4 regions of the Pseudomonas sp. NUPR-002 genome follow, and region 4 is predicted to be linked to each of the others. Evidence: riboswitches for the same ligand, from Rfam matches in the RefSeq annotation. Region 4 holds a riboswitch; each other region holds the start of a gene.
What was found. Region 4 has a riboswitch for cobalamin ahead of ACVWSC_RS11050 (TonB-dependent receptor). Riboswitches for the same ligand answer to the same signal wherever they lie in the genome.
Positions count from the first base shown of each region.

Region 1: linked by a shared signal. The riboswitch ahead of cobW (cobalamin biosynthesis protein CobW) and the one ahead of ACVWSC_RS11050 (TonB-dependent receptor) in region 4 are both predicted to bind cobalamin.
Region 2: linked by a shared signal. The riboswitch ahead of cobO (cob(I)yrinic acid a,c-diamide adenosyltransferase) and the one ahead of ACVWSC_RS11050 (TonB-dependent receptor) in region 4 are both predicted to bind cobalamin.
Region 3: linked by a shared signal. The riboswitch ahead of ACVWSC_RS14975 (CbtB domain-containing protein) and the one ahead of ACVWSC_RS11050 (TonB-dependent receptor) in region 4 are both predicted to bind cobalamin.

Region 1 is NZ_CM150476.1:3,293,222-3,300,434, forward strand. Features, by position in the region: gene cobN (cobaltochelatase subunit CobN) at 1-2,908, opposite strand, end outside; gene cobW (cobalamin biosynthesis protein CobW) at 2,912-3,979, opposite strand; cobalamin riboswitch at 4,075-4,271, opposite strand; gene ACVWSC_RS14945 (2OG-Fe dioxygenase family protein) at 4,610-5,317, shown strand; gene ACVWSC_RS14950 (PLP-dependent aminotransferase family protein) at 5,317-6,594, shown strand; gene ACVWSC_RS14955 (ATP-grasp domain-containing protein) at 6,591-7,213, shown strand, end outside.
Region 2 is NZ_CM150476.1:1,570,981-1,578,193, reverse strand. Features, by position in the region: gene bluB (5,6-dimethylbenzimidazole synthase) at 1-79, opposite strand, end outside; gene ACVWSC_RS07330 (cobyrinate a,c-diamide synthase) at 76-1,371, opposite strand; gene cobO (cob(I)yrinic acid a,c-diamide adenosyltransferase) at 1,368-1,979, opposite strand; cobalamin riboswitch at 2,146-2,370, opposite strand; gene ACVWSC_RS07320 (hypothetical protein) at 2,520-3,098, shown strand; gene ACVWSC_RS07315 (O-methyltransferase) at 3,168-3,815, opposite strand; gene ACVWSC_RS07310 (C40 family peptidase) at 3,832-4,365, opposite strand; gene ACVWSC_RS07305 (C40 family peptidase) at 4,500-5,132, opposite strand; gene hda (DnaA regulatory inactivator Hda) at 5,249-5,953, opposite strand; gene ACVWSC_RS07295 (AI-2E family transporter) at 6,111-7,184, opposite strand; gene ACVWSC_RS07290 (DUF2066 domain-containing protein) at 7,210-7,213, opposite strand, start outside.
Region 3 is NZ_CM150476.1:3,301,390-3,308,602, reverse strand. Features, by position in the region: gene csgE (curli production assembly/transport protein CsgE) at 1-380, shown strand, start outside; gene ACVWSC_RS15005 (curli assembly protein CsgF) at 377-796, shown strand; gene ACVWSC_RS15000 (CsgG/HfaB family protein) at 824-1,666, shown strand; gene ACVWSC_RS14995 (DUF1272 domain-containing protein) at 1,752-1,985, opposite strand; gene cobM (precorrin-4 C(11)-methyltransferase) at 2,000-2,746, opposite strand; gene ACVWSC_RS14985 (cobalamin biosynthesis protein) at 2,775-3,176, opposite strand; gene ACVWSC_RS14980 (CbtA family protein) at 3,182-3,874, opposite strand; gene ACVWSC_RS14975 (CbtB domain-containing protein) at 3,885-4,082, opposite strand; cobalamin riboswitch at 4,201-4,418, opposite strand; gene ACVWSC_RS14970 (hypothetical protein) at 4,453-4,794, opposite strand; gene ACVWSC_RS14965 (AzlC family ABC transporter permease) at 4,781-5,500, opposite strand; gene ACVWSC_RS14960 (sugar phosphate isomerase/epimerase family protein) at 5,469-6,374, opposite strand; gene ACVWSC_RS14955 (ATP-grasp domain-containing protein) at 6,371-7,213, opposite strand, start outside.
Region 4 is NZ_CM150476.1:2,405,780-2,412,992, forward strand. Features, by position in the region: gene ACVWSC_RS11050 (TonB-dependent receptor) at 1-1,698, opposite strand, end outside; cobalamin riboswitch at 1,805-2,011, opposite strand; gene ACVWSC_RS11055 (GNAT family N-acetyltransferase) at 2,132-2,689, opposite strand; gene ACVWSC_RS11060 (carboxymuconolactone decarboxylase family protein) at 2,773-3,117, opposite strand; gene lpxO (lipid A hydroxylase LpxO) at 3,278-4,177, opposite strand; gene thpR (RNA 2',3'-cyclic phosphodiesterase) at 4,393-4,941, shown strand; gene ACVWSC_RS11075 (NAD(P)/FAD-dependent oxidoreductase) at 5,007-6,209, opposite strand; gene ACVWSC_RS11080 (RrF2 family transcriptional regulator) at 6,509-7,051, shown strand; gene ACVWSC_RS11085 (cell wall hydrolase) at 7,123-7,213, opposite strand, start outside.

The sequences.
Region 1 (7,213 bases), 890 kb from region 4:
TGAGGTTACCGAAGGCGTCGCGGAAGAATCCGGAGACCCGCAAGGTCACATCCACCCGCGGCCGGTCGAGCAGGCTCAAGGGCAGGATCTCAAAGTCGTCGACACGCTGGCTGCCGCTGGCCCACACCGGGCGCACACCTAACAGCGCCATGGCCTGGGCAATGTCATCGCCACCGGTGCGCATGGTTGCCGTGCCCCATACCGACAAACCGAGCTGACGCAAGTGATCGCCGTGATCCTGCAGATGACGCTCAAGGATCAGGTTGGCCGAGGCAAAGCCAATGCGCCACGCCGTGGTGGTCGGCAGGTTGCGCACATCCACGGTAAAGAAATTGCGCCCGGTCGGCAGCACGTCAAGGCGCCCACGGCTGGGTGCGCCACTCGGGCCGGCGGGGACGAAGCGCCCTTGCAGGGCAGCCAGCAGCCCTTGCAGTTCTGCCGGGCCGCAAGCGTCCAGTTGCGGTGCAATGGTCTGCTGCAACGCCGTGAGTACGGCTCGCACATCGTCCCAGGCAGGCTCATCATCCAGCGCGACAGTGCCTGCCAAGGCCTGCTCAATGCACTGGCCAGCAAGCAGTTCCAAACGTTCGCGGGTATCACCGCTGGTACGCCAGAGCGCCTCACTCTGTGCTTGCAACAGTGCCGGACGCGGCCCCTCCCAGGGTTGGCCGAGGTCGCAGTCGAGCGGGTCGAAAGCCAAGGCCAGCGCCCGTGCCAGGGCGCGCAGCAAACTGGCATTGGCACCACGGCCATCACCGCGTGCAACGCGCAACAAGGCCAGCAAGGTGTCGATGCGCAAGCGCCCGCTTGGCGACTCGCCGAACACATGCAGGCCGTCACGGATCTGCGACTCTTTCAGGTCACACAGATAGGTGTCCAAGCGCGGCAGCCACACCGCCGCATCATCCAGAGCACCTTCGAGCTGCAGCTCGCGGTCGATATGGTTGTCGCGCACCAGCTCGAGAATATCCCGTTGCAGTTCGCGGGCGCGCCGCGGGTCGAGCAACTGCGCTTCGTAGTACTCATCGGCCAAGGCTTCGAGGTGCCGCAACGGGCCATAGGTTTCGGCCCGGGTCAGCGGCGGCATCAGGTGGTCGATGATCACCGCCTGGGTACGCCGTTTGGCCTGGGCACCCTCGCCCGGGTCGTTGACGATGAACGGATAGATGTTGGGTAATGGCCCGATCAGCGCATCCGGCCAGCAACTGGCAGACAACCCGACGCCCTTGCCCGGCAACCATTCCAGGTTGCCGTGCTTGCCGACATGAATCAGCGCGTCGGCAGCAAAGCCATGGCGCAGCCAGAAGTAAAACGCCAGGTAGCCATGCGGGGGCACCAGATCAGGGTCGTGGTACACCGCGCTTTGATCGAGTTGATAGCCGCGTGCTGGCTGGATGCCTACAAAGGTCAGGCCAAAGCGCAGACCGGCGACCATCATCCGCCCGTTGCGGCACATCGGGTCCTGCTCGGGCTCGCCCCAGCGTTCACGCACGGCGTCCTGATTAGCTTGCGGTAGCGCAGCGAACGCAGCCCGATAGTCCGCCATGGCCATGCTTTGCAGGCAGGGGCGCTGGTCGAGGCTGTCGAGGTCATTACTGACGCCGCCGAGCAGCGCCTGGATCAGTGCCGTGCCGTTCTCTGGCAGATCGCTCAGCGGATAGCCCTGATCACGCAGGGCACGGAGGATGTTCAGCGCCGCTGCCGGGGTGTCGAGGCCAACGCCGTTGCCAATCCGGCCATCACGGGTCGGGTAGTTGGCAAGGATCAAGGCCACGCGCTTGTCCTGATTAGGCAACTGCGCCAGTACGCTCCAGCGCCGCGCCAGTTCTGCGACAAAGTCCATGCGCTCGGCATGCGGGCGGTAGCAGACCACATCCGACTGGCTGCGCTCACTGCGCCAGGCCAGGTCCTTGAAACTGATCGGCCGGGTGATGATACGCCCGTCCAGCTCCGGCAAGACGATGTGCATGGCCAGGTCGCGCGCCCCGAGCCCCTGCTCGCTGGCTTCCCAGCCCGGCTGGTTGTCTTGCGCGCAGATCGCCTGCAGCACCGGAATATCCCGGCGAAACGGCCGCAGGTGCGGTTGTTCCGGGCTGGATTGGGCAAACCCGGTGGTGTTGATGATCAACGCCGCCTCGACCGCGTCCAGCCAGTCCTCTACTTGACTCAGGCAGCCCGCCTCCTTGAGGCTCGCCAGCGCAATCGGCAAAGGATTCAGCCCAGCGGCGTGCAGGCGTTCACAGAACGTATCGATAAACGCGGTGTTCGCCGCTTGCAAATGCGAGCGGTAAAACAGAATTGGCACCACCGGTTGATCGACCTGCCACTCGGCAAACCAGTCAGCCAGTTCAGCACTGGCTTTACGCGGGTGATACACCGACGTGCGCGGCAACTGCTGCGGCTCGCACCAGGCGTAATCGCGCTGCAGGTACTCGCTGGCCAGGTAATTGAACAGGTGAAGGGCATTAGCCTTGCCGCCCTGGCGCAAGAAGTGCCAAAGCCGCTCGGTCTGCTCCGCTGGCACCGTGCTCAGGCTGCTGAGCTCCGGGTCCGGGCGATCATCACCCGGTACCAGAATCAGTTGTACGCCACGGGCCGCCAGCTCGAGCAACTGCTCGACGCCATAGCGCCAATAACCGACGCCACCATGCAGCGACACCAGAATGACCTTGGCATGGCGCAGCACCTGGTCGACATAAAGGTCGACCGAGGCATGGTTCTGAACCTGCATCGGGTTGGCCAGACGCAGGCTGGGGAAATCTTCTGGCAACTGTTGGGCGGTTGCCGCCAACAGTGCCAGGTGTGAATCACCGCTGCAGAGAATGACCAGCTCGGCGGGGGTTTGGCCGAGGTCGGCAATACTGTCGTCCGGTACAAAACCACCGGGCTGGGTCCGCAGCAAATGCATGGGTCAGGCGCCCAGGGCAGCGCGCAGGCTCGCTTCCAGCGCAGCGGCATCGAGCTCCTGGCCAATCAGCACCAGGCGCGTGATGCGCGGCTCTTCGCTACGCCAGGCGCGATCGAAGTGTTTATCGAACCGCGTGCCCACGCCTTGAATCAACAAACGCATGGGTTTACCCGGAATCGCGGCAAAGCCTTTGACCCGCAGAATGCCATGCTGCACCACCAGTTGCGTCAGGGCGTCGAGCAGCAGGCTGTCGTCGGCTTCAGGCAGCTCGATGGAGATCGAATCGAAGGCATCGTGGTCATGATCGTCGTGATCGTCACCATCATGGTGGCTGTCGTGGTGGGTACGACGGCCATCAATGTGCGCTTCGGACTCAGCGCCCAGGCCCAGCAACACCTCCAGCGGCAGGCGGCCACTGCTGGCCTCGATGACTTTGACCGCTGGCGGCAGTTCTTCCTCGACTTCGGCGCGCACCTTGGCCAGGTCGTCGGCAGCGATCAGGTCGGCCTTGTTCAGTACAACCAGGTCGGCACTGGCCAACTGGTCGGCAAACAGCTCATGCAGCGGCGACTCGTGGTCCAGGTTAGGGTCGAGTTTGCGCTGCGCATCGACCTGCTCCGGGTAGGCGGCGAAGGTACCGGCGGCCACCGCCGGACTGTCGACAACGGTGATCACTGCGTCAACGGTGCAGGCGTTGCGGATTTCTGGCCACTGGAAGGCCTGTACCAGTGGTTTGGGCAGCGCCAGACCGCTGGTCTCGATAAGGATGTGGTCCAGATCACCGCGCCGCGCCACCAGCTCACGCATCACCGGGAAGAACTCTTCCTGCACGGTGCAGCACAGGCAGCCATTGGCCAGTTCGTAGACACGGCCACTGGCCTCTTCTTCAGTGCAACCGATGCTGCACTGCTTGAGAATTTCGCCATCGATACCCAGCTCACCGAATTCGTTGACGATCACCGCAATGCGGCGCCCCTGCGCGTTGTCGAGCATGTGCCGCAGCAGTGTGGTTTTGCCCGAGCCGAGGAAGCCGGTAACGATCGTGACGGGAAGTTTGGCCAGTGTTTTCATGCGGATGCCCTTGGCAGGATGGCGGGCATGCGCGACGAGAGCCACAGGCTGTATTGCCTGGGCGCGTTCGCCACCGGATCACCCCGCCCGGTTGATGTCGAAAACGGTTCGAGGCAGGTCTCCTGGCTTGCATGCTACTGGCCGTTGGCCAGTTGAACGACGCCTTCCCGCAGCGATGCAGTGGCTGTGTCGAACCGTTCAATGCTTACAGTTGCGGGGGCAGCCGCGGCTTTAACCGCGTTCCCGTCTTAGCTTCGGCCAACGCCGAAGAACCTCGAAGGCGCAAGGCTACGCATGCACGCGAGGCGGGTCAATGCCTGGAGCCTTAATGTCAACGCGACAAACCGCAGCCTGCAGCCTCAAACAAACATGTTTAAAGCAATAGCGTAACTTGTAAGTTATTTCCTGTTTATACACAAACTCACAACCCTACAGACAAACAACTCAGCAACATAGAATTACAAATACCGATTTGATAATTCAAAGAAACGCGACAAGCATGATTACCACCAAGCAACCAGCCACACAAGAAAGGAACTCTTGTATGCCTGAGCATTACCAAAACACCCCAATAAGTGTGATTTTCACATGAGCGCTAACACAGCTCTACGGCATTCGGACAATGCCGTAATGCTTGAACTTTCCATGCAGCTGAAAGCGTATCAGTATGTCAGTTGCCTCCAGTATCCGGCGCTACCCGTTACGCAACTGGGCGGCGAAACCTGTGATGCATTCAATGCCAGCTGGGACAGGTTAGAAGCGGACGCTTATTTAGGTGCGCAACACGGTATCCGCAAGCGCAGAATCTGCAAGTTCGAGTATCTTCAGCGAGAAAGACGCTGGAAGCCCCTCGACGATTGTCGCTTCTACCAATCCGCAACCGACAACCCGCTGCTGGGTGGGCTCGAGCGTATCTATGCGCGCAGCGAGCCGGAATTCACTGGTTCGCCGGTGCTCATGGCCTTGCTGGCCGCCGACCTGACGTTGATGGACTTCACCGTTGGGCCGCACGACTGGCAGGTGACCTGTCACCAGTTCAGAACCCTTTGCGACCCACACAATCAAGGCCAGGCTACACCCGAAGGTCGTCACCGCGACGGGCATGACTTCGTTTTTCAGCACCTGATCAAACGCGAGTCAGTCACAGGAGGTGAAAGCCGAATATACCGCGAACACGCAGAACTTGTATTCAGTGCAACGCTGACCCGTTACATGGAAACAATCGTGTTGAATGATCGCGCACTCTTGCATGAAGTTTCCCCACTGCAAACGTTTAAAGGCGCACAACAGGGTTGGCGTGACATGTTGATTATCGATTTCGACAGGATAAACCACTGATGAAAGGTTCAGCTTCTTTAGCCGCCACCTGCCCCAGCACGTACAACTATATTATCGAACAGTTCAATCAGGCACTTGTCAGGCGCCACACAACACTTTCACTTACCGCCAATGAAAACATACTGTCTGAAACCGCACGAACACTCGGACAAAACCGTCATTACGACCGCTATTTATTCAACGCGGAAACTGCGACGGGACACCATTACGCGGCTGAGTTCAACGGCATGCATGTCGAACATTTTCCCGAGGTCGATGAGCTCAAGGCCCTGGCCACCGAGGCTACACAGTCGATGTTCAACGCCGCGTTCGTGGAGTACCGAGTGCTTTCCGGCGTTCATTGCACGCTGAGCGTGCTGGCCACCCTCACCAACCCCGGCGACACGGTTTTCTCCCTGGCGCCAGCGTGCGGCGGGCATTTCGCCAGTCGGCCAATGGTGCACAACATCGGCAGGCGCAGCCGCTTTTTGCGCCTGGATAACCACGGCCAGATCGATCTGGCCGGGTTCGACGAACAGCTTCACGGGCTGGGCCACCAACCTGCGGCGGTGTTGCTCGATCACGGCCTGACAACCGCTGTGATCGCCATCAGACCGTTGCGCGAGCTGCTCGACCGCCACGGTTTCAGGCGCACCCTGATCATTTACGACGCTTCCCATACCCTCGGCCTGATCGCCGGCCAAACCTTTGCCAACCCGCTCGATGAAGGTGCGGACATTCTGCAGGGCAATACCCACAAGTCACTGCCCGGTCCACACCGGGCGTTGATTGTCTGTCGGCGCGCCGACCTGGCGCAGCAAATCGAGCAGTCGATCAGCGCGGGCCTGGTGTCCTCGCCCAACCTGCCAAGCCTGCTGCAACTGTTCATGACCCTGGTGGAAATGCACCACTACGGCAAGGCCTACGCCCAACGCATGTGCAGCAATGCCCGACGCTTGCAAGGCGCGCTGGCGGACGTTCCCGGCTGGACCGTACAGCCCACCGACACCCATCTGCTGCTGCTCGAAGGCGCTCGCTGCGATCAGGCCGCACAACAGCTCAACGAGCTGGGGATACGGGTCAACAACAAACGCATCGGCAGCCGCGAGTGCTTGCGTTTCGGGGTTCAGGAAATCACCCGCCTGGGTATCAGCGGTCAGGACCTGGACGCCCTCGCAGCCATTGTCGGCAACGTGTTGAGCAACAGCATTGACCCTGCCGACCGTCATCGCCTGGCGCACATTTGCCAGCGCCTGAACCGGGTGCATTACAGCTTTGATCAGCAGGTGCAGCCATGAGCGCACCTGGCTGCCTGATTATCGGCAACATACGCGACGGAGAGTATGAAGGACTGATTGCCGAAGGCATCACCCCCGTGCTGATTGCCGACACCAGCACAACCGCCAAGATTGCCAACCCAGCACTGCTGCCTGCCACGGCGAAGTACGACTTTTCCAAAGGGCTGAGCGCTGAGCTGGTCAAGCTGACGCAACAGTTGTTGGACGAGCATGCGTTCACCAGTGTGCTGAATTTCCGTGAAGGCTATGTAGCAATCACCGCCAGGCTGTGCTCGGCACTCCCAGCCTTGGCCCATCTGCATCGCAACGTCGAAAACACCCTGGACAAAGCCTTGCAACGTCGATGTTTCGAGCAATCGAGCAACCCAGACCTGCAGGTGGTTTCTCAGCACGTGCAGATCGAGGATCTGCTCGGCCGCCCGCACGCGCTGCCCTACCCGTTCATCCTCAAACCGGCGAACCTCTACAGCAGCCTGTTTGTACGCTGCATCCATAACGCTGAAGAGTTGCTGGCGTACAGCTGCAATGAATGGCCGGCACTGCAGCGTTATGTAGCCGGTAAACACCTGAGCTCGGATCAGTTGCTGCTGGAGGAGTACCTGCAAGGCTCGAACCATTC
Region 2 (7,213 bases), 830 kb from region 4:
AATGGCGCATGTCGCGGCGTTCGCCGATGGCGCGGTACACCGCGGCGCGCTCGGCATCGCTGAAAGCCTGATCGCTCATGGCGCCAACAGCGCCGCCGCCGCATGGGGGTTGGAAGCAAAGTAGAAATGCACGTAGGACGCCGTCAAGCGGCCCTGACGGTAGACCGCCTCGGCACCGCGCCCGCCATTGGGGCTGTGCCCGCGGGCAATCGGCTGCAACTCGGTGGTGGTCAGCGAATGGTGGTAGGTGTGCCCGCGCAAGGTGCCCTCCGGCAACTCCACCGCTTGCAACGCCAGGGCAGCCAGGCGCTTCTGCATGACCGCCTCGCCTGCCAACAGGCCGAGCAACTCGGCACGCGTACCCGCGACATCGGTGAGGCTCTCCAGCAGGTAGAGCATGCCGCCACACTCTGCCAGCACCGGCTTGCCGGCCTGGTGATGATCGCGAATCGCCGCCAGCATCGAGGTGTTGGCAGCCAGCGCCTGGTGATGCAGCTCCGGATAGCCACCCGGCAGGTACAGGCTGTCGGTCTGCGGCAGCGTACGATCATGCAGCGGTGAAAAGAACTTCAGCTCGGCGCCCATGGCGCGCAGCAGCTCGAGGTTGGCGCCATAGGTAAAGGCAAACGCCTCATCCCGGGCCACAGCGACGGTTACGCCCTCGAGCAAGGGTTCGATGACCTGCACGCTCGGCGCAGCGAAGGCCACAGCCGGCGGCAACGACGACTCGCAACTGGCTGCCAGCGCCGCAGCGGCGGCGTCCAGGCGCACATCCAGATCGTTGAGTTCACTGGCCTGCACCAGGCCCAGGTGGCGGCTTGGCAGCTCGATCCCGGTTTCCCGCGACAGGCCACCGTACCAACGCAGCCCTTCGGTCAGGCTGCCTTCAAGCAACTGCGCATGACGCAAGGTACCGACACGGTTGGCCAGCACGCCTGCAAACGGCAAGTCCGGCTGGTAGCGCGCCAGGCCCAGGGCCAGTGCACCGAAGGTCTGGGCCATGGCGGTCCCGTCAATCACCGCAAGCACAGGCACGGCAAAATGCCGGGCCAGGTCAGCGCTCGATGGCGTGCCGTCGAACAAACCCATGACCCCTTCGATCAGAATCAGATCGGCCTCACCTGCTGCCTCCCAGAGCAGCCGACGGCTTTCCTGCTCACCGACCATCCACAGGTCCAGCTGGTACACCGGGGCGCCGCTGGCCCGTTCTAGGATCATCGGGTCCAGAAAGTCCGGGCCGCACTTGAACACCCGCACCTTGCGCCCGAGATTGCGGTGCAACCGCGCCAGAGCGGCGGTCACGGTGGTCTTGCCCTGACCAGAGGCCGGGGCGGCGATCAGCACCGCCGGGCAGTGGCGCGTGTCACTCATAGCTCAACGCCTTTCTGGGCGCGGATGCCTGCCTGAAAGGCGTGCTTGATCATGCCCATCTCGGTGACGGTGTCGGCCAGTTCGATCATTTCGTCTTTGGCGCCACGCCCGGTGACAATCACGTGCTGCATCGGCGGGCGCGCCTGCAGGTCGCTGAGCACCTGCTCCAGGTCGAGGTAGCCGTGTTTGAGGGCGATGTTCAGTTCATCCAGCACCACAAAGGTAATGGCCGGGTCTTGCAGCAGTTGACGCGACACCGCCCAGGCAGCTTCAGCGGCGGCAATATCGCGTTGGCGGTCCTGGGTTTCCCAGGTGAATCCCTCGCCCATCACGTGGTAACGCACCTGCTCTGGAAAGCGCCGGAAGAACAGTTCTTCGCCAGTGCTGTTGCGGCCCTTGATGAACTGCACCACGCCACACTGCATACCGTGGCCCATGGCCCGGGCCAGCATGCCGAAAGCGGAGCTGCTTTTACCTTTGCCATTGCCGCTGAGCACCAGCAGCAAACCGCACTCGTTCGGCGCATTGGCAATACGCTCGTCGATCACCGCCTTCTTGCGCTGCATACGCGCCAGGTGGCGTTCGTCACGCTCATTGGATTCAGTCATCGCAGTCTCCGCATAGCACTATCCGTCAGTTCGCAGCGAGCTTGTCGGCACAGGGCCGTACAGCGTTCGCGGCAAAAAAGACAGTAATAGATGAATGGATAAGGCAGACGGAGAAACGCGCAAGGCTGCGGCATGGGCCGAAGGATACGCGCATCACCCTCCGTGATGCCGTTGGCTGTAACAGGCCGGTCTCCGGGCTTGTGAGCGGGGCCTTGAACACCCAGGGTCGTGCGCCTTCCCGGGGTTCATTACCCAGTGGCCATGCGCGACCTTGACTCACCTACCGTTGCGGGGGCAGCGCCGGACTCGCACGCATTAGCGCAGCCACCGGCTTCCCTGTTTCACCCTGCCAGACCGCAGCCCACAGAGCACCTGAAACAAGTCGCGAAGGTTAGAGGGTTGCACCCGGAGCGTCAATGAAAGGTGCTGCACTGGCCTGGATCAATGGCGTGTTTGTCGGCTTGTGTCACCCTGATATCAGTGATATCAAATAGCCATGATCTGGCTGCACTCAATTACAACGATAAAGGAGAGAACGGCATGCAAGGTCTGATCATCAACAACCCGCGCCTGGAATTCCTGCGCCCGGCGCTGGAGCGCTGGGTTGAATGCATTGACCGACTCAACCAGACCCTGGGCGACAGCGAAGCGCCTTACTGGCACGGCGCTCAAACCAACCTCAGTGTGCTTTGCGCTGCCGCCTGGCAAGCTGAGCTCGTGACCTTGCAACACCACCCGAGTAAAAAGCAGCGCGACGAAGGCGACCGCGAAGGACATTGCGACCTGTACATCGCCAATCGTGAAGAGGCCGCCTACCTGCAAGGCAGCCAGCGCTGGCCGCGTATCGGCCGCCTTGACTTGAGCAACGCCCTGCAGGAAACCGTGTTCGCTGCCCGCCAGGTGGCCGCCCCCAGTCAGCTCAAAGTGGCTGCGCTGTTCGCCAGCCCGTGGAAAGCCGGGCAGCATGCCAGCCCGGAAGAGCTGCAGGACCTGGTTGAAGATCTGCAAAAGCATACGGCTTGCGCCATTGCCTGGTATTTCCCTTATGCCTACCGCAAGCTGCATAACGAGGCGGGGCAGTATTATCCGGGGGTTGCCTTGCTGCTCAAGCAGGCTTGAAATCAGGGCACGATCGCGGGGCAAGCCCGTCCCTACAGGGTAGGAGCGGGCTTGCCCCGCGATTGAGTCTCAACGCTTACGACACAACGTCAAACCGTCCCCAATCGGCAACAGGGAAAGGTCCACCCGCGCATCATCCTTGAGCTGTAGATTCAACGCCTGGATCGCCCGCGTATCGTCACTGTCAGGCTGTTCCTGCAACACCCGCCCGCTCCACAGCGTGTTGTCGAACAGCACCAGCCCACCGCAACGCAGCAAACGCAGCGCCTCTTCCAGATAACCCGGATAATTGGCCTTGTCGGCATCGATGAAGATCAGGTCGTAGCGCTCTGACGGCAGACTCGCCAAGGTCTTCAAGGCAGGCCCCAGGCGCAATTCAATGCGCTGTGCCACCTCCGCCTCACGCCAGTAGCGCCAGGCAATCGCGTTGTAGCTGCCTTCAAGATCACAACACAGCAGTTGCCCCTGCTCCATGGCCTGGGCCATGCACAGCGCGCTGTAGCCGGTGAAGGTACCCACCTCGATGACTCGCTGTGCACCGATCAGGCGTACCAGCAAGGCCAGCAATTGCCCTTGCTCCGGCGCTACCTGCCAGCGCGCCTCGGGCAAGGCCTGGGTTTCCACACGCAAACGCGCCAACAGCGGTGTCTCGCGAACAGACACCGCTTGCAGGTAGTGGTAGAGCGCATCGTCGAGGTATAGCGTTTGTGCCGTCATCGCCTACCTCGCCAGGTCAGGGGTTACGCGCCAGTTGAGGCGGCGCCAGAACGCGCTTGGCGTTGAGGTAGGCTTTGTTCCAGTAGCTGTTGGACAGGTAATCCAGACGCACGGTGCCACCGGCAGACGGGGCATGCACGAAGCGCCCCTCACCCACGTAAATGCCAGCGTGACTGACCTGGGAGCCGCCATTGGTGGCGAAGAACACCAGATCGCCCGACTGCAACGCGGTGCGGTCGATAGTGGGCGCACGCATGCCGATCATTTCACGGGTGGTACGCGGCAGTGAAATACCCGCAGAGTCACGATAGACGTAACCGATCAGGCCGCTGCAATCAAAACCCGAATCGGGGGTATTGCCACCCCAGCGATAAGGCGTACCGACCAGACCCAGGGCCTGAAACAGCACATCTTCAGCAACGGGAGAGAAATACACTTGAGGCGCCATGACCACCGGTTTAACCACTTTGGCGGGTTTCGGGGCATGACTGGAGCAGGCACCGAGCAGTGCCAGCAGGGAAAGTAGAGCGAAGCGCGCCTTCATCGCCATGGTCAGAACATCCTGTCTGAAGCCGTCCGGCGGTGTGGCCGGAAATAGTTGAGAATTTAGATTAGACGCTTTCTGTAAACACGCACGGCGACGCGCTTTTCAGCGACGTCGCCGTGGTATGGCAAGGCCAGGGTTCAGTTGCGCGAAATAGTCGTCGCAGTCGGTGCCATGGCCAATGCACGCTTGGCTTCGATAAAGGTTTTGCTCCAGTAGCGATCACCGAGCTTGTCGATGCGCACACCACCGCTGCGGCGGCTGCTGGAGTGAATGAACTGATCGTCACCCAGGTAGATCCCGGCGTGGCTGACACGACCGCGACCATTGGTGCTGAAGAACAACAGGTCACCCGGCTTGAGGTTGTTGCGAGCAACCAGCGGGGCTTTTACGTTGATCATTTCGCGGGTGGAACGTGGCAGGTTCAGGCCGGCTTCTTCGCGGAACAGGTAGCCGATGAAGCCACTGCAGTCAAAGCCGGTGTTCTCGGAGGTACCGCCAAAACGGTAACGGGTACCGATCAGCGACATGCCGCGTTCGAGAATGTTGTCAGCCAGGGCTGGCAATTGGTAAGGCTTGCTGCTGGCGAAATCTTGCAGGTCTTCTTCAGTGGCCAGCTCTTCCTCGAACACCGACGAGGTGGAGGATTTGGCCGAGACCTGAGAAATGACCGATTGTTGATCCTGCTGCTGCGAAACCGGGCTATGCGCCGCGCAGCCAAAAAGCAGGGTCACAAGTGCGAGGGGCACGAGGGGTGCGAAGCGATTTAGCATGGGCACGACCGTGTCTTGAGATTTAAAGAAGTCGAGACTATGCCTTCTATCGCATCGATTTGCAAATTCAATCGAAAAAAATGTGACTTTTATGTTCCGAGGCTCTAGCCCCTACCTTACCAGCCTAAAGTTTCTTTCAGAAACGGGATCGTCAGCTTGCGCTGAGCCTGCAAAGAGGCTTGATCGAGGCGTTCGAGCAGGTCGAACAATGCGCTCATGCTGCGCGTGCCGCGGGTCAGAATGAAATGCCCGACTTCGTCTGTCAGGTGCAGGCCGCGGCGCGAAGCACGCAGTTGCAGGGCACGCAGCTTGTCTTCGTCAGACAGCGCGCGCATCTGGAAAATCAGCGCCAGGGTCAGACGCGACTTGAGGTCGGCCAGTTTGATCGGCAACTCCCGCGGCGAGCTGGAGGCCGCCAGCAACAAGCGGCGGCCGCTGTCGCGCAGGCGGTTGAACAGGTGAAACATCGCCTCTTCCCACTCGGGCTTACCGGCAATCACATGCAGGTCATCCAGACACACCAGCTCGTATTGCTCGAGGTTATCGAGCAGCTCGACACCCCGGTCCAGCAACTGTGCCAGCGGCAGGTAAACGGCAGGCTCGCCCAATTGCTCGAAGCGCAGGCAGGCGGCTTGCAACAGATGGGTACGCCCGACGCCCTGCTTGCCCCAGAGATAGATCAAGCTTTCGGTCCAGCCGGCGTCGGCTTCGCAGAGTCGCTCGACGTAGCCCAATGCGGCGGCGTTGGCACCCGGGTAGTAGTTGATGAAGGTGGCGTCGTCACGCAGACGCACACCCAAGGGCAACTGGATCGGTTTCATGCTGGCTGGGCAGTTCCGAAGAACCACAAAGGGCCTTTTGTGAAAAGTCTGCAAAGTTTATACCCGTGGCGCCCCTGGCACAATCGGCGCGGACCACAAGTAAAATCAAAGGCTTGCATCGATGCCTGGCGGTCGATGAAAGCCTTTGGCCATTAAGCTAGAGCTCGGGGTCGATCTCACCGCCGTACATATCCGACTCTTTATAGAGATCGTGGACATGCCGCAGCAGCACCATGATCACCGCCGCCACGGGCAGCGCCAGCAAAATCCCGGTGAAGCCAAACAGCTCTCCGCCAGCAAGAATGGCAAAAATCACCGCCACCGGGTGCAATCCAATTCGATCCCCCACCAGCAACGGGGTTAGCACCATCCCTTCCAGCGCCTGGCCGACCATGAACACCGCAGCGATAGCAAGCAACGAATAAGGGTCTGCGCCGAACTGGAACAAGCCCGCAATCATTGCCGCGCCGATACCAATAATGAAGCCCATGTACGGCACGATGGCCGCCAACCCAGCCAGCAGGCCGATCAACAGCCCAAGCTCAAGGCCAACCAGCATCAAGCCAGAGGCGTAGATCACACCCAGCGCCAGCATCACCATCAACTGACCGCGAACGAATGCACCGAGCACTTCATGGCACTCGCCCGCCAATCCCACCACCTGCTCCTCGCGCTGACGCGGCAACAGGCTGCGCAGCTTGGCCATCATCACGTCCCAGTCGCGTAGCAGGTAGAAGCTCACCACCGGGATCAGCACCAGATTGGCCAGCCAGCCCAGCAGTGCCAGCCCCGAGGCGGTTGCCTGGGACAGGATGACGCCGACAATGTCGCCGGTCTGCCCCATATGCCCGCTGATTGCGGCCTTGATCTTGTCGAACTTCCAGAAGCCTTCGGCCAGCCCGAAACGGGTCTGCAGCCAGGGCAAGGCATCGTGCTGCAGCCAGTCGAGCATCTGCGGCGCCAGCTCGTAGAGGCGCACCAATTGCTTGGCGAGCATCGGTACCAGTACCAACAGCAGCAGGGTCAACAGCAGGGTGAACAGGGCAAATACCACCACGACGCCCCAGGTGCGTGACATGCCGGCTCGCTCCAGGCGATCCACCAGCGGATCGGCCAGGTACGCCAGCATGATGCCCACCAGAAACGGCGAGAGAATCGGATGCAGCCAGTACAACAGTGCTGCGCACAGCACAATTACGCCGGGCCATACCCAACGACGCATATCAATCATGAACGGCTCCAAGCCTGGTCAGGGATTAC
Region 3 (7,213 bases), 900 kb from region 4:
CCACCTGCGCCCTGGCCCTGGTGCTGTTGACCGGCACCGCGCGAGGCGGCGCCGAGGACGAGATGATGGGCTTTATCGTCGACAACACCATCTCGCACATCGGCCATGACTTCTATTACAGCTTCGCCGAGCGGCTGCGTGCCACCAGCCGTCTGGACTTCAACCTGGTGGTACGGGAGCGGCCGGATGCACGCTGGGGCAGCCTGGTAACGGTCGAGTTTGAACAACGCGTGATCTACCGGCGCTTTCTGCCACCCAACACCACAGAACTGAAGGACGCCGCATACGAGGCGGCTGACCTGGTCAAGGAGCAGATCATCCAGCGCAAGCTGCAGATGCTGCTGCAGGACACCACCGATCTTGAGAGGGACGAGCTATGAACAACAACAAAACCTCCCGCCTGGCCTCTCTGGTCTTGCTCACTGCCCTGTGCAGCCAGGCCAACGCCACTGAACTGGTGTACACCCCGGTCAACCCGGCCTTTGGCGGCAACCCGCTCAACGGTACCTGGCTGCTCAATAACGCCCAGGCGCAGAACGACCACGAAGACCCGGCCATCAAGGACCGTGCTTCGGCACTCGCCGGCACTTCAGCCCTGGAGCGCTTCACCAGCCAGTTGGAGTCGCGTTTGCTGTCGCAGCTGCTCAATAACATCAACAACGGCACCACCGGCAGCCTGCAGACTGATGCCTTCATCATCAACGTACTGGATGATTCCGGCGCGTTGACCATCCAGATTACCGACCGCGCAACCGGTGAAATATCAGAAGTTCTGGTCAATGGCCTGAACCCTTGAAAGGCCAGGAAATGGGGAGTGACAATCATGAAACGATTTCTGACCACACTGCTGATCCTGGCCACCTTGCAAGGCTGCAGCCTGCGCGAGCCAATGCCGGCTGAGCAAGACAGCGAAAGTCCGACGCTGACCCCGCGGGCCTCGACCTACTACGACCTGCTTAACATGCCGCGCCCTAAAGGCCGGTTGATGGCGGTGGTTTACGGTTTCCGTGACCAGACCGGGCAGTACAAACCGACCCCGGCCAGCTCATTCTCGACCAGCGTCACCCAAGGCGCGGCGAGCATGCTGATGGATGCCTTGCAGGCCAGCGGCTGGTTCGTGGTGCTGGAGCGTGAAGGGCTGCAGAACCTGCTGACCGAACGCAAAATCATCCGCGCCTCGCAGAAAAAACCGGATGCGCCGCTGAACATTCAAGGCGAACTGCCACCGTTGCAGGCGGCCAACCTGATGCTCGAGGGCGGCATCATTGCCTATGACACCAACGTACGCAGTGGGGGTGAGGGCGCGCGTTACCTGGGGATCGACATCTCCCGTGAGTACCGGGTCGACCAGGTCTCGGTCAACTTGCGGGCGGTGGACGTGCGCAGTGGGCAGGTGCTGGCCAACGTCATGACCAGCAAAACCATCTACTCGGTTGGGCGCAGCGCCGGGGTGTTCAAATTCATCGAGTTCAAGAAGCTGCTGGAAGCGGAAGTGGGCTACACCACCAACGAACCGGCCCAGCTGTGCGTGCTGTCGGCCATCGAAGCGGCCGTGGGGCACCTGCTGGCACAAGGCATCGAGCGGCGCTTGTGGCAAGTGGCCGACGATGGCAGCGGTGACAAAGCGACCCTGGACAAATACCTGAGCCAATACCAAACCCCATGACCCCGTGTAGGAGCGGGCTTGCCCCGCGATGCGATGTGACTGACCTATCGCTATCGCGGGGCAAGCCCGCTCCTACACAGTGCCTTTAGCAGTGTGGTTTGACGATGCGTGTAGTCGAGGCCGGGTACTTGACCAGCTTCTCCGCCGCCCGGGCAGGCCGTTTAACCAGCTCACCGCCACAGTTGGGGCACTGGCCTTGGAGCGTGCGCGCATTGCAGTCGGTGCAGAAGGTGCATTCGAACGAGCAAATCAACGCCTCCGGACTGTCACCGGGTAAGTCACGGCCACAGCATTCGCAGCACGGGCGCAGTTCAAGCATGATCCAGTTCTCCGTCAGGGACGATACAAATGAGCATGGCTGGCACGGTACAGCGCCGATTCGGCAAAACTGTCGCTGGCCAGTACGTGGCCAACCAGAATCAGTGCTGTGCGCCGAAAGCCTTTGGCCTGTACCTGCTGGACAATACCATCCAGGGTGTCGAGCACCCAGTCCTGGTCAGGCCAGGTCGCACGATGCACCACCGCGATCGGGCAATCACCGCCATAGTGCGGGCGCAGTTCTACGACGATTTTCTCAAGGTGCTTGACCCCCAAATGAATCGCCAGGGTGCTGCGGTGGCGGGCCAGGTCGGCCAGTTGCTCGCCAGGCGGCATCGGCGATTTGTCGCCGTAGCGGGTGAGGATCACGGTCTGGGCGATGTCGGGCAGGGTCAGTTCGCAGCCGAGCAGGGCGGCGCTGGCCGCCACGGCGGTAACCCCGGGCACGATTTCGTAAGGAATGCCCAGCTCGCGCAGGTAGCGGATCTGCTCGCCAATGGCGCCGTACAGACTCGGGTCACCGCTGTGAACCCGCGCGACATCCTGCCCCTGGTCGTGCGCTTGCTTGATGGCTTCAATGATCTGCGCCAAATGCAATTCAGCGCTGTTGATCACGGTGTGCGCGCGATGCCCTTCCAGCACGGCAGCGGGGACCAGCGAGCCTGCATAGATGATCACCGGGCAGCGATGGATCAAGCGCTGAGCCTTGACGGTAATCAGCTCGGGATCGCCCGGGCCGGCACCGATGAAATAGACAGTCATGCACAATCCTTGGGAAACAAAGGGCGGATTATCCGCTAAAGCCTGGGGCCGTGGCCAATGCCAGGCTGGCGTCGCTGCTCAAAGTGCGAGGCACCCGCAACTGCGCCGGGCCGGCGAGCTGCTCGGCCAGGGCCAGGGCGGCGCTTTCGGCAACGCCGTAGCAACCGCTGTGCTGGTAGGCAACCGCTGAACGATGGCTCAGCCAGGGCTCATAGGCGGCAAGTTGCGCGGCGCTGAAGAACACCAGGGGGAGCTTGAGCTGTTGGGCCAACTGCAGCAGCCCTGGCTCGTTGTGCTTGAGGTCGATACTGGCAAGGCCCACGACGCTGGCCAGTGGCAGGTCGTGAGCCTTGAGGGTGTGATGCAACAGGTTGCTCAGGGTCTTGACCGAGCAACCGCGTCGGCAACCCAGGCCGACGAACACCTGCATGTCGTTCAGGCCTGGCGTGGGCGACGGAACAACCAGGCGCTGATCAGGCCCAGGGCCAACCAGAACGCGGCGTTGGTCAACAGCGAAGCGACCTTGAACTCGGCTTCCAGCGCTTCGGGTGCCAACATTTCATGCACCTCAGGCTGTGGCGCGCCAATCACATGCGGCACCACCAGCAGCACAACCCCCAGTGCCTTGAACAGCCAGTGCCGGGCAAACACGATCAACGCCAGCCCCACTGCAGTTGCAGCGGCGGTACCCACCCACCAGGCCTGGCGCAGGGCCAGGTCAGCGGCGGCGGTTCCCGGCAGCTCCGCTGGCAGGCCCAGGGTCGGCGCCAGGCAGAACACGGCAAAGCCGCCCAGGCCCCAGAGTGCACCGCTGATCACGCTTTTCGGTGCGCGCAGGGTGTACAGCGCGGCAAGGATCAGGGCAAAGCCCACTGCAACCACCAGATTGCCGCCGGTGGTCGACAGCACACGCTGCCAGCCGTCTTCCGGCGCCCAGGCTTCACTGTCGTGGTGGTGATCGGCAGCCACGCGCGGGGCATGCTCATGCGCCTCAACGGCGGGCGCGGCGCTTTCATAGGTTTCCGCCTTGAGAATCAGCGGCGTCACCCACAAACTTTGCAGCAGGGTCAGCAGCAGGGCGGCCAACAGTCCGGTAAACCCGGCGGTACGGGCAATACGCTTGATCATTGCTGGCTACTCAGTGGCAGGGGAAAGCGGCGCTGTGGCGGGTATCGTGGGCGGCGTTGTGTACCGCTTCGATGCGCGAGAAACCGGCGAAGTAGACCAGGCACAGGCCCAGGATCGAGGCGCAGACCGCAGCCGTCAGGCGTTGGGCCAGGGTGGTGCTGACGGAAATGTTGTCTGTGTTGCTGCCGGTGCTGCTGATGATCGACATGGCGCTTCCCTCTGAAGTGTCAGCGGGTGGATAGAGCGCATGAAACCCCTGCGGGCCGGGCACGCAGAGGTTCGAACAGCGCCCGCCCACCGCGGGTTTGTTATGTTCTGTGGTGCTTGTGTGCACACTGTTGCGGGCCGGTCTCCGGGCTCGCGAGGGGGTGGCGTTGGCCTCCCGGCAAGCATCACCTTCCCATGCAACTGCACAGTGGATCTGACGCTTCGCTCGCTTACCGTTGCGGGGGCAGCACCGGACTGACATGGCTTGAACAACAAGCACATGGGCACCGGTTTCCCGTTTCACCCTGTGAAGGGCACCCGTAACAAGGTGTGTAGGAGAGCATGGGGGCTGGTTCCGCGTCAATTGACGATTAATACAGCACTGCCAGTGCATAGGTGCCCAGCGCATAGGCCCCCAGTGCGATGAGAAAGGTATAGTAGGACGGCAGACGGGTCAGGCTCAGCAACCAGGCCAGGACCACCGGCCCGAACCACACCGCACTCAATACCTGTTGGCTGGCCAACGGATACAACGCGCCCGCCAGCAAGCTGACCAGCATCGCCACGGAGGTGTACTTGCCCAGTCGCTCGATAAACGCCTGCGCGCCACCGGAAAGCCGCTGCACGTCCACCAGCAGTGGCAGCAGGCGGCAGACTACCGAGACCAGTGCGCAGATCAGCACATAACGCCAGAAGGTATCAGTCTCGGTCATAGGCATAACTCGTCAGTACGGTGACGCTGAGCACCAGCAGCAAACTGATCTGCCCCAGCCACAGCAGGCTTGCCACCGTGGCTAGCGCGGCGAGCCATTGGGCGTGAAAAATGTGGCGCTCACGTGCCATCTGGCCGAGCGAAGCGCTGATGAAGATCGCAATCACCACACTGACATGTTCCATCAGCGCTTCGGCGGCCAGGCCGGCGAAGCAATAGCCCGCTACCGTCCCGAGCAGGGCGGCGGCGTACAGCACGAAGCACACGGTGTTGGCGTAGGGGCGACTGATCGGCTGCTGCTGTTTGCGGATGCACATCAGGGTGAAGGCGGCATTGGCCATCACCGCTAACGCCGGGACAAACGCTTTTACCGGACCTTCAAGGCTGGGCTTCAGACTCAGGGTGAACACCAGAAAGCGCAGATTGATGCTCAGCGCCGCCAGTACAACAGCGGCGCTGTTCAACAGATGTGCCGGTGTCTCCAACAAGGTCAGTTGCAGCGGCGAGGCCATGACCAGACCGCTGAACACCACCAGCGCCGACAGGTCCAGACCGCTGCGCCGTCCGAGCATGCCGATCAGGCTGAAGGTCAGCAGCAGCGAGAACACGAACGGCAGGGCATCAGCGATGGCGCAGGCGATTTCGCGGCGTGGTGCTGCCACAGCGCGGCTGACGTCAACCGGCATGACGGCTGGTACACAGTTCATGCACGCCGGCCTTATAGGCCAGCGCCTTCTCCAGATAGTATTCGGTGGAGAAGCGTGGAATGAACTCTTCTACCACCGCCACCCCGCGATAGCCGTTACGGGCAAAGCGGTTGAGCACATCGCTCAGGCGCAGGTTGCCTTCGCCGAGCGGCAAGTGCTGATGATGGGTGTCGTTGAGGTCGGCGATGTGCAGGTGGCGGGTGATCGGCGCTAGCGCTTCGATAGCAGCGAACAGGCTGGGACCGTAAGGGAATAACGAGCACAGGTGAGTGACGTCGATGGTTAGGAAGCAGCCGGTCTGGGCATGAAATTGGACATGTTCTTCGACAGTGAACACCGGAAAACTCGGGCGTTGCCCCCCCATGTTCTCAAGGCACAGCGCGAGTGTGCCGGTATCACAGCGGTCGGTGACCTGGTTGATGGCGCTGATCAGGTTGGTCAGCAGCCCCTGATTATCCAGGTGGTCTCTGTAACCAGGGTGGAAGGTGACACTGCTGGCCCCGGCCTCGCGCGAAAACACCACGGCGGCGCTCAGGCAGTTCACCGCTTGGGCACGCTCGCCCGGATCGCTGGCACATAGGTTGTACTGACGGCCCCACCATCCGGCATGCACCGTCAGGGTGATAGAGTGCTGTTCGGTGAATTGACGGATTTGCCGAGCCAGCGTCAGGCGCTGATCGTCGCTCATTGACCAGAACACTGATTCGGCATCTTCGCCGATCTCGAACTCCACGGCATTGAAGTAACGGGCGAGATCGGTGATCGAGCCCAGAATGTCCGCCGGGTTGTCGTAGACGTTGGTGGAAAAGGCAATTGACGGGAAATTCGCGCTGATTGGGCCATCGAGGTAATACAGGTGGTCGTTGTGGGTCATTGCGCCTGTCCTTGGTGGATGAACGGTGGGTGGGAGATCACGCTGTTGAAGGAGGCCCGCTCGCGGTCGTCACGACAGCCCAGCAGCACATAACCATGGCGGTCGCCGGAGCATTGGATGGGACGGCCAAAGGACTCGGAGTGCAGGGTTGCCCGCAGGGCAAAAGGGTATTGCAGTAGTTGTGTGTGCAGCTGTGCCGGATCACAGCCTACAGCCGCTTCGATGAAGCGGATCGCCATTTGCTGGTAAGTGCCTGTTTGCGCGGGCAATGGGCAGCCGGTCATCGCGGTAATGGTCGCGGCCGCCAGATGGACACCCGTGGTTTTCCAGACCATTTCCCAGATCTGGTCGCCGCCGAAGCGGGTCTGGGTTTCGATGACATGCAGGCGTTGGCCATCGATCTTGATTTCGCTGTGCGCCGGGCCCCAGCGGTTGCCAATACGTTCGAGCAGCCACAGTACGGCGCTCTCGATCTGGCTGCGGTGGGCGTCGTCCAGGCACGCGGGGAAGTCATGCCCGGTTTCGATATAGCTCGGGGCGCCGCTGGTGTACTTTCGGGTGATGCCGAGGATCTGGTGTTGGCCGTCCAGACTCAGCGATTCAACGCTGTACTCCTCGCCGCTGACGAACGCTTCGATCAGGTTGTGTCCCGTCAATGGCAGAAGTTCGACGGCTTCGACGGTGTCGATGGCATAGACGCCCTGACTGCCGGAACCGCAGACAGGCTTGACGATCGCTGGGCCATGCTGGCGGACAAAGGCGCGGGCTTGCTCGCGACTGCTGATAGCCGCAGCCGGCAAGGCGTAGGGGCTGTTGTGCAACAGCTGGCGCAAGCGCAG
Region 4 (7,213 bases):
ACCGTCGGAGGTCTGTTGTCCGGCTTGTTCCTTCTGGTGGGTCACCGGGTTGTCGACCAAGAGTTTCTTCTTGACGATGTGATAGGCCGCCAGTGTCCACTCACCACGGCCGTCCCAGAACAGCTGCTTGATGCCGAACTCGGTTTGCCTGGCTTCTGTCAGGTCGAAATTTTGCTGGCTGGGGCTGAGAGTCACCAGGTCGCTGACGCCATCTTCACTGGTGGAGTACTGCCCGTACAGCGACAGCTCGTCGGTCATGGCAAACACCAGGCCGGCACGCCAGTTACCACCGCTGAGGCTGCGGTCGCTGCGGCTGTCGTTGACCAGATTGTCACGGTCGATGTGGTTCTGATCACGGCGCACGCCGGTCACCAGCGACCAGCGCTCAGACAGCTGCGTGCGGTTTTCCGCGAACAGGGCGAAGGTGCGGGTAGTGCTCTGGGACTGCGGGCGGGTCGGGCTGGCGCTGTGGAAGTCGCCGGGTGCCGGGTTCCACGGGTCGATAGAATCACCGCCGATGTCGTTGTACGGCGAGTTGCTGTTGATGCCGAAACGAATACGGTTGTACTCGGCGCCCACCACGGTTTTGCTGTTCAGGCCTAACAGGTTGTGGTCGAAGGTAAAGCTCTGGCGGTCGCCGATTTGTTCCTGGTCGTGCTTGATCTCCAGGTAGCTGCCACGTTGCAGTTGCCCCAGGCTGCTGTCCCAGGTGTAGTCCTCGGCGTTGCGCCAGTGTCGGCGGCTTTTCAGGTAGTACAGCTGGTTGCTGGCGCTGATCGAGTCACTCAGGGTCCAGTCGCTGTTCAGGCGAGTCCACTCATCGTGGTAGCGCTGCACGTCGTTCTGTACGTTGTAGTTCTTCTTGCGCAGGCTGTCGCGGTAGTGGCCGTCGATCAGCGGGGTGCCGAAGTAGTTCATCGGCTCGGCGTCGCCACGCTCGTGGGCGAGGGTAAAGCTGAGGCTGTCGCTGGCGTCGAAGCGCAGGGCGGCGCTCATCGCCAGGTTCTTCGAATCGCCGCGATCCACCCAGCCGTTGCTCGCCTGTTGGTTGAGGGTAAGGCGGTAGCTCAGGCGTTCACTCAACGAACCACCACTGTCCAGGCCCAGTTGTTGGCGGTCGTAGGAACCGTAGCCGAGGCGCAGGTGGTTGTGGATCTCGCCCAGAAACGGTTTTTTCGGGATCACGTTGATCACTGCACCGGTGGCGCCTTCACCGTAGAGCACCGACGCCGGGCCGCGGATGATGTCGATTCGTTCGACCATCCAGGGATCGACCGGAAAGGTCTGGGTACCAGCACCGGTGTACATGCGCGAGCCGTCGAACAAGGTCATCACCGAACCGTGGCCTTGAAATCCACGGGCCGAGAACGCGGTGTTGCCGTTGCCTGGCGTTGCCACCGAGGTGATGCCCGGCGAGCGGCTGACGGCGTCTTGCACGGTCTGGTTGTTGCGCCCTTCGATCTGTTCGGCGCTGATACTGCTGGTGCTGGCCGGGGTGTCCATGGCGCTGAGGTTCAGGCGCGAGCCGGCCGGCAATGGCGTGGCCAGGCTGATCGCTTGGTTGTCGCTGGTGCTGGTAATGGCCGTCGATGGCAGGGCCAGGGTGCCGGTTTCTGCGGCGAAGGTCGGCAAGGAGAATGCCAGGCAGGGGGCCAGGGCATTGGCCGCCAGGGTGTGAAGCTTGGAGTTACGGGACATGTCGTTCCACAATCTTTGGAAGGAATGAATCCCGGAGGGAACAACGCATGAAGGAATTGCGCGCGCAGGCGCCCGCAAACCGGCCTGCGCCCGCCCACCGCGGGGTTGCCAAACAAAGCTTCAGGCCGGTCTCCGGGCTTGCGAGGGTCATGAAGGCCTTCACCTTCCCATGCCGGAGCACAGTGGTGTATCGAAGGCTTCGCTCGCTTACCGTTGCGGGGGCAGCGCCGGACTAGTCACTTTGAGTGATGCACCGGCTTCCCGTTTCACCCTGCGCACGGCGGCGCAGGACACCTGAAACTGGCGCGCATCTGAACATTGAAAGCCTTTGCAGTCAATGAGTTGCGCTTAAGTCTGTGGGAGCGGGCTTGCCCCGCGATAGCGATCTACCTGACACCGCAATCGCGGGGCAAGCCCGCTCCTACCGGAATAATCAGCGGCCGCGTTTGCGCGACACCACCGCCTCGATGTTCTTGCGCCCGATCAGCATCGGCTGCTGCGGTTGTTCCAGCCACTTGTACATGATCAGGCAATCCACCAGGCCCAGACGCGCATGCCGGTAGGCGCGCGGCAGGCGCCCGACCACGTCGAAACCGAGCTTTTGCCACAAGCCCACCGCCACCTCGTTACTGGCGACCACCGAGTTGAACTGCATGGCGAGAAAACCCTGCTCACGCGCCAGACGCTGCGAGTGCTCGCACATCAAGCGAGCCACACCGCGGCCGCGCGCAGCCTCGCTGACCATGTAGCCGCAATTGCTCACATGGCTGCCGGGGCCTGCGGCATTGGCCTTGAGAAAGTACGAGCCCAGGAGCTGGTCATCCTCTTCGGCCACCAGCGTATGCAGCGGTGATTCCAGCCACAGCTGACGCGCCTGTTCCTGGCTCATGGCTGGGTCGAAGGCATAGGTTTCGCGGGCCGCGACAATGGCCTGGAAGGTGGGCCAGAAACGTTCGAAGTCGGCGGCGGTCATGGGGCGGATGTGAATCATGGCGGTTCCTGGCAGGGTGAACCGCAAGTCTGAAAGCGTTAATGCCGGCATGCAACTGTTTGTGCATGCCGGCACGGCTGGCGCTACTGCTCGACCTTACCCACGGCATCCAGCGCTCGCGCCGAGTACACCAGTGCGGCGCCGGCATTCATGGCGACGGCGACACCCAGCGCTTCGGCGATTTCCTCACGGCTGGCCCCGTGTTTGACGGCTTGCGCCGAGTGCACCGCAATGCAGCCGTCGCAGCGGGTAGTGACCGCCACCGCCAGCGAGATCAGCTCACGGGTCTTGGCATCCAGGTGGTTGGTTTTGGCCCCGGCGCCGCTGGCGGTAATATAACCGTTGACGGTGTCAGGGGACAGTTGCTTGAGGTCGCCGATACCGGCCATCAACTGCTTACGGTAGGCGTCCCAGTCCATCATGCTCATCGTTTTCACCTTGTGCGGTTGGCAACATGAACAGTGAAGCTAGTTTTTTTCTCTGTGGGGCGCCGTTGGTCGTTGGGCGCAGTTAATCAGTACTTTGGTGGGGGGCGGGTACAGCAAGAGGATGTGGAACGGGGTGGGGTGCGCCGCGATAGCGTGCAGATCAGATGTAGATGAACAGCAACAGCAACGCCGCCACCACTGCCCATTTTTCCAGGTAGTAGCGTGTGCGATTACGCTTTTTCAGCGCCTTGCCACGCTGACGAATCTTGTAGATGCGGGTGAACAGACGGTTGATGCCGCCGGTTTTGTCACCGGCATCGTTCGGCGCAGCCGCGGCGGCCATGACGTTGCGGCTGAACCAGCGGTTGAAGGCGGTGGCCCAGCGGTATTTGAGCGGGCGCTCGACGTCGCAGAACAGGATGATGCGGTTGTGTTCGGTGTGGTTGGCGGCGTAGTGAATATAGGTTTCATCGAAAATCACCCCTTCACCGTCACGCCAGGCGTAATTCTCGCCATCCACGCAGATGTAGCAGGCATCGTCGTTAGGCGTGTCCAGGCCCAAGTGGTAGCGGTAGGAGCCGGCATACGGGTCGCGGTGGCGTACCAGCTTCGAGCCTGGCGGCAGGGTGGCGAACATCGCCGCTTTGACCGTACCAATGCCTTGCAGCAATTCGGTGGTGCGCGGGCAGAGCTTCATCGCCGAAGGGTGGCTTTCGCCGTACCACTTCAAATAAAAACGCTTCCAGCCGCTCTTGAAGAAGGAGTTGAAACCGACGTCGTCGTAGTTCTGCGAGCTTTTGATTTCGCCGACATGCAGCAGTTGCTGGGCTTCGGCGCGAATCTCTTGCCAGTTGTCCTGCAGTGGCTTGAGTTCAGGAAAGGACTCAACCGGCAGATAGGGCTTGGCCGGCAGTTTGGAGAACAAGTAGAGGAACGCGTTGACCGGGGCGAGGAAGCTGGAATGGTCCCCCAGTTGACGGGTGATCTTGTGCCGGACCTTGCCGCGAAAATGCACGAAGGCAATCGAACAGACAAACAGCAGAACGAGGAAGATTTTCATGGGCGGATACTTGTCGGTGTGGCGATGCGCCATGGCATGAGCTCGCCAGCATAAACAATCATGGCCGGGGTTTGTACTAAATGTTACGCGATCCGTGTCCGACATTAGTCCCACGCGCAAAGGTTTGCGCTGCGTGATTTTTACGGCAAATGTAGTCCGGGCCCATTGCCTTGCGGCAGACTGAGCATTACCACCAGCGAGAAGGAGGACAGGGCATGGTGCAAGGCATTCGCGAAACGGGCGAGCCGTTCAAGCGGCTGTTTTTCGCCCTCGATTGCACCGCGGATCAGCGCCGGGCGCTGGCCCAGTGGCGCAGCGAACTGAGGATGGAAAAAGGGCGACCTGTGCCGTCGGCGAACTTTCACCTGACCTTGATGTTTCTCGGTTCGGTGGATACCGCTCAACTGCCGGCAATCCTGGCTGCCGCAGGCGCCGTCAAGGTGCCTGGCCAGAGCATTACGGTAGCCCTCGACCGTCTTGAGGTATGGCGTTCGGCCAAGGCCTTGGTGCTGGCCCCCAGTGAGACCCCGGTAGCGCTGCGGCAGTTGGTCTACAGCCTGCAACAGGCGCTGCTGCCGCTGGGATTTTCCGAGGCGCCACGAGAGTATCGGCCACACCTGACCCTGGCCCGCGACTATCAGGGGCCGCCCCCGGAGGCGCTGGTGGCGGCGGACTTTGTTTTGCGTGCCCGTCACTTCACCTTGTACGAATCACGCAAGGGGCGTTACTGGCCGCTGGCGCAGTACTCGGTAGGAGCGGGCTAGCCCCGCGATGCGTTGTGACTGACACAGCGCTATCGTGGGGCAAGCCCGCTCCCACAACTTGGCCGTTAGACGATAGGAATCAGCGGGTCGGCTGCCGCCAGGGCGGTGGCGCGGTCGGCCGCTGGTGGGTAGATCCACACGGAGTTGATCTGGGTCTTGAGCTCTTTGGCTTCTTTACGCAGCAGTTTTACCTGACGGTCCCAGCCTTCGGTGTACACCGCACCCCAGGCGCCCAGGTCCAGGCAGGTGACGTACTTGGGCTGGCTGTAAGGCACCGGCTCGACACCGAGCAGGTCCGCCGCCACGTTGTTGCCACTGTGACGCCCGAGGACAATGGCGTGCTGGCAGGACATCACGGCGAAGTTGCCCTCGTCATCGGTGGCGGCGTAGGCCACATCACCGGTGGCATACACATGCTCCTGGCCTTTGACCTTGAGGTTGCGGTCTACATGCAGGCGCCCTTGTGCATCACGTTCAGCGGGCACTTGCGTGGTCAGCGCGCTGGCGCGAACGCCCACGGTCCAGATCACGGTGTTGGCCTCGATCCGCTGGCCATCGGCGAGGGTTACGCCGTTGGCGTCTACGCTCGCCACCGAGGCATTGACGCGCCACTCCACGCCCAGCGCTTCGGACGCTTCGATGATCGTCGGGCTGATGCCTTCGCCCAGCGCCGCACCAATCTTGGCGCCACGGTCAACGATGATCACCCGGATGTTGGCGTCGTTACCGAGGATTGCACGCAGGCGGCCAGGCATTTCGGTTGCGGTTTCGATGCCGGTGAAACCACCGCCAGCCACCACCACGGTGTTGCGTGCCGCTGAGACGGGCAGGCTGGCCAGCGACTTCAGGTGCTGTTCCAGGCGCGCTGCCGATTCGATCTGGTCCACATCGAAGGCGTGCTGCTCAAGGCCGTCGATGTCAGGACGGAACACGCCGCTGCCAGCGGCCATTACCAGGCGGTCATAGGCAATGTCGCTGCGCAGGCCCTGGGCGTCGGTGTAGCTGACGCGCTTGCCGGCTACGTCGATCTGCTCGGCAGCGCCCTGGATAAAGGTGACACCCACGGCGTTGAACAGCTCGGCCAGCGGCGCTTTCATTTGATGCACTTCAGGCTCGTAGAAGCGTGGACGGATGCGCAGTTCGGCTTGTGGCGCCAGGACGCTGATGGCGACATCGCTGCGGCCATGTTGATCCAGCAGGCGGGCGGCGCTCAGCGCGCTCCAGACCCCACCAAAACCTGCGCCGACAATCAGAATGTGCTGTTTCATTTAGCTGCTCCACAGTGAAAAGAGGGTGACGGTGCGTGGCCGCAAAGCAAGGCTGGTCAGCGCCGAACAACTACGACTCTATTGGTCGTAGTTGTTCGGCGCAAGTATTTTTTTCTGTCGATCCCCGCAGCGATCCGGCTAACCTTGCTCAGGCGCCGCTCTATTTCTGGGTTTCTTTGCTGAGTTAAGGGCTGTGGTGCACCGCTGAAAGCCGACACACGGTAGGTGCTGGAGACGGCTGGATTTCGAAAAGTCGTTAAAGACTGATATTATTGCGATAAAGTTAGTCGGAGATAGACATGTCACTGTACAGCGCTGGGGTGGAGTACGGCATCCATTGCCTGGCCTTCCTGGTTGATGACCTGGGCGACAGCCGTGAAGCCAGTGTGCGCGACCTGGCGGAGTTGCAAGGCGTGCCTCAAGAGTACCTGGCCAAGGTCTTTACCAAGCTGGCCAAGGCCGGCCTGGTGGTCGCCACTGAAGGCCTGCGCGGCGGGTTCCGGTTGGCGCGGCCTGCCGACGAGATCAGCGTGCTGGACATTGTCACGGCCATCGACGGGCGCAAGATGATCTTCGAGTGCCGCGATGTACGGGATCGCTGTGCGCTGTTTGACGGCTCGCCACCGAGCTGGGCGCAGGAGGGCACCTGTTCGATTCATGCGGTGATGCTCACTGCGCAAAAGCGCATGGAGGAGGCGCTGGCCCAGCAAACCATCCTCGACATTGCCCGACGCGTGGGCCGCAAGGCGCCGCCGGAATTCGCTACGCAAGTGGCCGACTGGATGAGCGATCGCCGCGCGGGCAAGCCAGCGGGGGATATTTCGCTGCTGGAGGTGCCCTGATCGGCTTGGCGACCTGATTTATGCTGTTTGATTGCTATCGCGGGGCAAGCCCGCTCCTACCGTCGGGTGCGTTAGCGCGCGGTGCCGTTGCGCGGTTTGTAGAATAGAAAGTCACTGGTCTCGGTGGTCTTCACATAGGCCCGCGCCCAATCGGGCGAAACG